2 regions of the Morganella morganii genome follow, and region 2 is predicted to be linked to the other one. Evidence: riboswitches for the same ligand, from Rfam matches in the RefSeq annotation. Region 2 holds a riboswitch; the other holds the start of a gene.
What was found. A riboswitch is a leader RNA that binds a small molecule or an ion and turns the genes downstream of it on or off. The one in region 2 is predicted to bind thiamine pyrophosphate.
Positions count from the first base shown of each region.

Region 1 (3,416 bases), 350 kb from region 2:
GATTTACCCCTGTGCCGCTACGCCACAGATGTGCTGACGGTCAACGCCGACCCGGTATTGAAGGCAGAAGCAGAAAAGCAGGGGTGGATGCAACTGACGTGGTCATTAAACCCAGTAAACAGCTGATCCTCCTGCCCGTCACTGATAAATATGATACCCGCTGCCGGAGGTACGGCAGCGGATATCAGCCGGATCAGGCGGCGCTGCTCCCCAGTCTGAACTGTGTCATAACCTGCATGAGCTGCCCCGCCTGCTGATGCAGGCTTTCCGCAGCCGCCGCATTTTCAACCACCAGCGCAGCATTCTGCTGTGTGACTTCATCAATCTGCTGTACAGCAATCCCGACCTGCGAAATGCCCTGAGACTGCTCATTTGCCGCCAGTGTCAGCTCGTCAATCATCTGGCTGACCCCCTGTGTCTGAGTGACAATCACCTGCATCGACTCACCGGCTTCTGCCACCAGTTTACTGCCTGCGTCCACCTGCTCAACACTGGCATTAATCAGATTTTTTATTTCACCGGCAGCCTGTGCACTCCGCTGTGCCAGTGTCCGGACTTCGCCGGATACCACAGCAAAACCGCGTCCGTGTTCACCGGCGCGTGCGGCTTCCACCGCCGCGTTCAGTGCAAGGATATTGGTCTGGAATGCGATGGAATCAATCACACCGATAATGTCAGTGATTGTGCGGGAAGAGTTTGAGATATCCTGCATGGCATGAATAACCAGATCCACTTTCTCACCACCGTGACGGGCGGTTTCGGATGCTTCCGCAGCCATCATATTCGCTTTTGCCGCAATCTCCGCACTGCTTTTCACTGTAGCAGACAACTGTTCCATTGATGCTGCGGTCTGCTGCAGACTGCTGGCCTGGGATTCAGTACGCTGGCTCAGATCAGCATTACCGCTGGTTATCTGCATTGTGCCGGTCACAATACTGTCACTGTTATTACGCACCGTACCGACGATACTGGCCAGATTCCTCTGCATCGCTTTCAGGGTACTCAGCACACTACCGTCCGGAACCGGATGAATTTCATCGGACGGCGATAGATCACCGGAAGCCACCCGTTCAGCCACTTCTTTCAGTTGGGCGGGTTCGGCGCCCAGAGAGCGTGTCAGATTCCGGATAATCATCACCCCGGAGACAATCGCCAGCGTTAACGCCAGCAGCGCGAACACCAGAATAATGTTGCTCTGACGCTCATAATTCGTATTAAATTCCTGAATAAGCTGATTACCGGTTTCAGTGCCGTGATCGCGGCTGGCACGGAATGACAGGATATAGGCATCCGATGCCGCATACTCAGCATCCATCATTTTCGCAATCGCTTCCTCATGACGTCCCTGCTGATCGAGTTCAAGCACTTCCCGGGTCACGGCGGCATAGTGTTTTTCATCCGCTATCATCTTATCAAGCAACGCCCGCCCCTGCGGATCCATACCGAACTCATTGACCATATCCAGCAATGTCTGCGTTCTTTTACTGACTTTCCCGTCCTCTTCTTTAAAACGGTTCAGTTCTTCTGTTTTATCTTTCTTATCAGTCGCATTGATCATATCCCGCAGCATGATAGCCCGCTCTTCCGTCGCATGGCGGACTTCATAGGCCTGAACCTGAAGTGCATATGTCCCGTTAACGTAATTCGTGAACATCTCTTTGTCTTTATACAGGTTCATCACTGCCATTCCGGAAACCAGCGCCAGAATGGCGATCAGAACACCAAATGTGACAGATAACCTGACACGAATCGTCGTATTTTTAAGATTCATTTTTTTCCTGATGCAGAAAGCAGTCAATAAGGCCAATAAATAACCAAATATTTTTTCTTAATATGCCGTAATAAGGCACGCCGACAGAAAACATCGGCAACTGACCGGAAATTATCAGTTTTAATTTAATTTTTTTTATAGTCAGCTGCTGCGGTGTAACCACTGAATATCAGGGAGGATGATCGGAAACGCTTCTGGTGAATAAATGATGTTATAAAAAGGTTGTAGTTTCCGAGCAGCTTCTTATACTGAAATCTTTCTTGTCGGAGTGCCCAGTATTTATCTCTGTGATAAATCGGGCTGAGACCGTTAATTCGGGATCCGCGGAACCTGATCGGGTTAGTACCCGCGAAGGGAACAAGAGTAATCTTTCCTTTTTTAACCGCTGTTTTCAGCCGCCGCAATGCGGGTTTTATCAGCAGCCGGTTATCACGCATTACTCCTGACGCACCTCCAGACAAGCAATTTCTCACTTTTTCTTCCGGCGTTGCCGGTTTCACTGTAAGGAATTTGCTATGTCCCGTGAACAACGTATTGATACCACTGATCTCTCCCCGGGCGCGGAAACCGCCGCCCCGTCCAAAGCCCGTACCCGCCGTGAGCAGCGCGACGCGGCAGAGGAATATATCAGCACCCTGAAAGGGGTAAATTTCCCGAACTCCTCCCGTATTTATCTCACCGGCTCGCGCCCGGATATCCGGGTGCCGATGCGGGAAATTGCCCTGTCCCCGACCCTGATCGGCGGTGATAAAGCCAATCCGCAGTATGAAGAGAATGAGCCGGTGCCGGTTTATGATACCGCCGGGCCGTACGGCGACCCGCAGGTGAAACTGGATGTCCGTACCGGTCTTGCCCGTCTGCGTGAGCAATGGGTTGCAGAGCGGGGTGATACCGAAGCGGTGACACAACTGAGTTCTGATTTTACCCGTGACCGGCTGGCTGATAACGGCCTTGACCATCTGCGCTATCCAAACCGCCCGGCACCGCTGAAAGCCAAAACCGGAAAATGCGTGACACAACTGCATTATGCCCGGAAAGGGATTGTCACCCCGGAGATGGAGTTTATCGCCATCCGCGAAAATATGGGGCGTGAACGCATCCGGGGCGAAGTTCTGCTGCAACAGCATCCGGGACAGCATTTCGGTGCCAATCTGCCGGATAACATCACCCCGGAGTTTGTCCGCGATGAAGTCGCTGCCGGACGCGCCATTATCCCGTCCAATATTAACCACCCGGAATCCGAACCGATGATTATCGGCCGCAATTTCCTGGTAAAAGTGAATGCCAATATCGGCAACTCCTCTGTTACCTCCTCCATTGAGGAAGAAGTGGAGAAACTGGTCTGGTCCACCCGCTGGGGCGCGGATACGGTGATGGATCTCTCCACCGGCCGCTATATTCACGAAACCCGCGAGTGGATCCTGCGTAACAGCCCGGTGCCTATCGGTACCGTACCGGTCTATCAGGCACTCGAGAAAGTAAACGGTGTGGCCGAGGATCTGACCTGGGAGATGTTCCGCGATACCCTGCTGGAGCAGGCGGAACAAGGGGTGGATTACTTCACTATCCACGCCGGTGTCCTGCTGCGTTATGTGCCGATGACGGCAAAACGCCTGACCGGCATTGTGTCACGCGGCGGCTCGAT
Region 1 covers NZ_CP069157.1:3,585,105-3,588,520, forward strand. Annotated here, with positions in the region: gene JL661_RS17135 (HAD family hydrolase) at 1-126, shown strand, start outside; gene JL661_RS17140 (methyl-accepting chemotaxis protein) at 194-1,771, opposite strand; TPP riboswitch at 2,026-2,145, shown strand; gene thiC (phosphomethylpyrimidine synthase ThiC) at 2,287-3,416, shown strand, end outside.
Region 1: another riboswitch for thiamine pyrophosphate. It lies ahead of thiC (phosphomethylpyrimidine synthase ThiC); the one in region 2 lies ahead of thiB (thiamine ABC transporter substrate binding subunit).

Region 2 (3,416 bases):
GGCACTCTCTTTTTGTGAGGCGGCATTAAAACGCTTGCTGATACGGCGGCACTCTGCCGTGGCATCCTCCAGCGCTTTATTCAGGCGGGCACGCTCCTGCACGCGGTCCAGTGCCGAGGCTTCAGAAACATTCTCAAGCACCGGCTGTGAACGATCTTCCCAGCCATAGGCCATCACAATCCCGGAAGAAACCGGAATTGCCTGGATCCGGGTCTGGCGGAACTGCCCGAACAACCCTTTGGTCTGAGCCTGAGCCAGCAGCACGGCAAGCTGCATCGCCAGAGTGACAATAAAAGACTCTTCCGTTTCACTGAACAGGCGTTTTTCTTTCTGCTGAACCACCAGCACGCCCAGTAACTGGCGGCGGTAAACCACCGGCGCACCGAGAAATGCACGCAGGTTGTCTTCTTTAACCTGGGGGAGATATTTAAAACCGGGGTGTTCGCGGACATCCGCGATATTGATAAGCTCGGCGCGGCGGCCGACATGACCGACCACACCTTCGCCGAAAGCAAGGCTGACAGCACGGCCGCGGGGCTTTTTCAGCCCCTGCGTTGCCATCAGATAAAAACAGTGATGCTGATTATCTGCCAGGTAGATGGAACAGACATCCGTTCCCATCGCCTGACAGGTTTCTTTAACCAGAAGCTCCAGCGCTTCCGCGAGATCGGCGGCGGCAGCCACTTTTTCAATCACTTCACGTAAACGCGTCAGCATCCGTTCCCCCTAATTCTGGCGCCGGCGACGGTAGGGAAACGGTGCCCGCACAGCCGTCGCTTCGCTGTTGGCAGGCATCACAACGGAAGAAAACTCTTTCATTACGCGGCGGTATACATCACGTTTGAAAGAGACCACCTGACGAACAGGATACCAATAGGTGACCCAGCGCCAGCCGTCAAATTCCGGCGACTTGCTGCGGGTCACATTGACCTCTTTGTCCTCGCAGAGCAGCTGAAGTAAAAACCAGCGCTGCTTCTGACCGATACAAACCGGTTTGGTATCCCAACGCACCAAACGTTTGGGTAATTTGTAGCGCAGCCAGTTGCGGGTGACCGCCAGGATACGCACATCTTTACGCGTTAAACCAACTTCCTCATACAATTCACGGTACATGGCCTGTTCCGGTGATTCGCCGGGATTGATACCTCCCTGAGGAAACTGCCACGAGTGCTGTCCGTAGCGGCGGGCCCATAAAACCTGGCCTTCCTTATTACAAATTACAATCCCGACATTCGGGCGGTAGCCATCATCATCAATCACTCGACTACCTCAGAAAAAAACTGAAAGATAGCCAATTGTTTCACACTCCCATCATGGGGTAAACCTCTGCACTCAAAATCCTTCAGCCCGCCGCATTTCCGGCTCTGACAGAAGAAAAACAACACGCCACGTTAACGGTTCCGGACAGTGGCAAATTCCTGAGAAAAACACTACACTATTCCTCTCTCAACGGGGTGCAGCTCCGGCTTTCCGGCCGGTGTTGCTGAGATAACACCCGAGGAACCTGATCCGGTTAATACCGGCGTAGGGATTTGAGCCGCCACTGCTGACAGCACAGCCTGTCGCCATCATGCTGCACTCAGATCCTTTGCCAATCCTTCCCTTACAGGAGCGCAAAGTGTTACAGAAACTGACCAGAAATATCATCGCAGGCGGCCTTGCTGCTCTGTTCTCTTTCCAGGCGGCTGCGGATAACAGCAAGCCGGTTCTGACTGTCTATACCTATGACTCATTTGTTGCTGAGTGGGGACCGGGGCCGGAAATTAAGAAAAACTTTGAAGCGCAATGCAACTGCGAACTGAAACTCGTCGGTCTGAGTGACGGCGTGACGCTGCTGAACCGTCTGCGGATGGAAGGTAAAAAATCACAGGCCGATATCATCTTAGGTCTGGATAACAACCTGATGCAGGCGGCTCTGGATACCGGACTGTTTAAAGAAAGCAATGTTGATCAGTCAAAACTGGTGCTGCCGGTCAAATGGGAAAGCAAAACCTTTATTCCTTATGACTATGGCTGGTTTGCTTTTATCTACAACAAAGACACCCTGCCGAACCCGCCGAAAAGCATGAAAGAACTGCTTAACAGTGATCAGAAGCTGACCATTATTTATCAGGATCCGCGCACCAGCACACCGGGACTGGGATTACTGCTGTGGATGGAAAAACTCTACGGGGATGATGTGGCGGCACAGTGGGCCAAAATGGCGAACAAGACCCTGACGGTCACCAAAGGCTGGAGTGAATCTTACGGCCTGTTCCTGAAAGGTGAAGCTGACCTGGTACTGAGTTATACCTCTTCGCCTGGTTACCACATGCTGGCAGATAACAAAGATAACTATGCCGCAGCACTGTTTGAGGAAGGACATTATCTTCAGGTGGAAATGGCAGGTGTACTGGCCTCCTCAAAACACCCGGCACTGGCGGAACAGTTCATGCAGTTTATGCTGACACCGGATTTCCAGAAAACGCTGCCGACCACCAACTGGATGTATCCTGTGATTGATATGCCGCTGCCGCCGGTTTACGACAAAATGCCGAAACCGGCGAAAACGCTGGAATTTGATGCAAAAGAAGTGGCGAAAGAGCGCAATCAGTGGATACGGATATGGCAAAACGCAGTCAGCCGTTAATTGCCGCGTACCTGATACCGGGCGCACTCGCGTCCGGTCTTCTTCTGGTCGTTGCTGTCAGTGCCTTCGGGGCGCTGTGGTTTAACACACCGGATACAGACTGGCAGCAGATATGGGATGACAGCTACCTGTGGCATGTCGTCCGCTTTACCTTCTGGCAGGCTTTCTTATCCGCACTCTTTTCCGTTATCCCGGCTGTTTTCCTGGCCCGGGCACTCTGGCGCCGACGTTTCCCGGGACGGACGGTCTTTCTGCGGTTATGCGCGATGACGCTGGTACTGCCCGTGCTGGTAGCCGTATTCGGTATTCTGTCAGTTTACGGACGTAACGGCTGGCTGGCACATATTTCCGGTTTTCTGGATCTGGACTATACCTTCTCCCCGTACGGATTACAGGGCATTCTGCTGGCGCACATCTTCTTCAATATGCCGCTTGCCACCCGGATGCTGTATCAGCAGCTCGATAATATTGCCACGGAGCAGAGACAGCTCGCCGCTCAGCTTAATATGAATGAATGGCAGCATTTCCGGATTGTGGAGTGGCCTTATCTGCGCCGTCAGTTGCTGCCGACCGCCGCACTGATTTTTATGCTCTGCTTTGCCAGTTTTGCCACGGTGCTGGCACTCGGTGGCGGCCCGGCGGCAACTACCATTGAACTGGCGATTTATCAGGCACTGAATTATGACTTTGATATTGGCCGCGCTGCCCTGCTGGCGCTGATCCAGCTGGTGTGCTGCATCGGGCTGGTGCTCGTCAGCCAGCATTTGTCCGGTCATTTTTCTGTCGG
Region 2 covers NZ_CP069157.1:3,238,566-3,241,981, forward strand. Annotated here, with positions in the region: gene ptsP (phosphoenolpyruvate--protein phosphotransferase) at 1-717, opposite strand, end outside; gene rppH (RNA pyrophosphohydrolase) at 727-1,260, opposite strand; TPP riboswitch at 1,441-1,549, shown strand; gene thiB (thiamine ABC transporter substrate binding subunit) at 1,619-2,629, shown strand; gene thiP (thiamine/thiamine pyrophosphate ABC transporter permease ThiP) at 2,605-3,416, shown strand, end outside.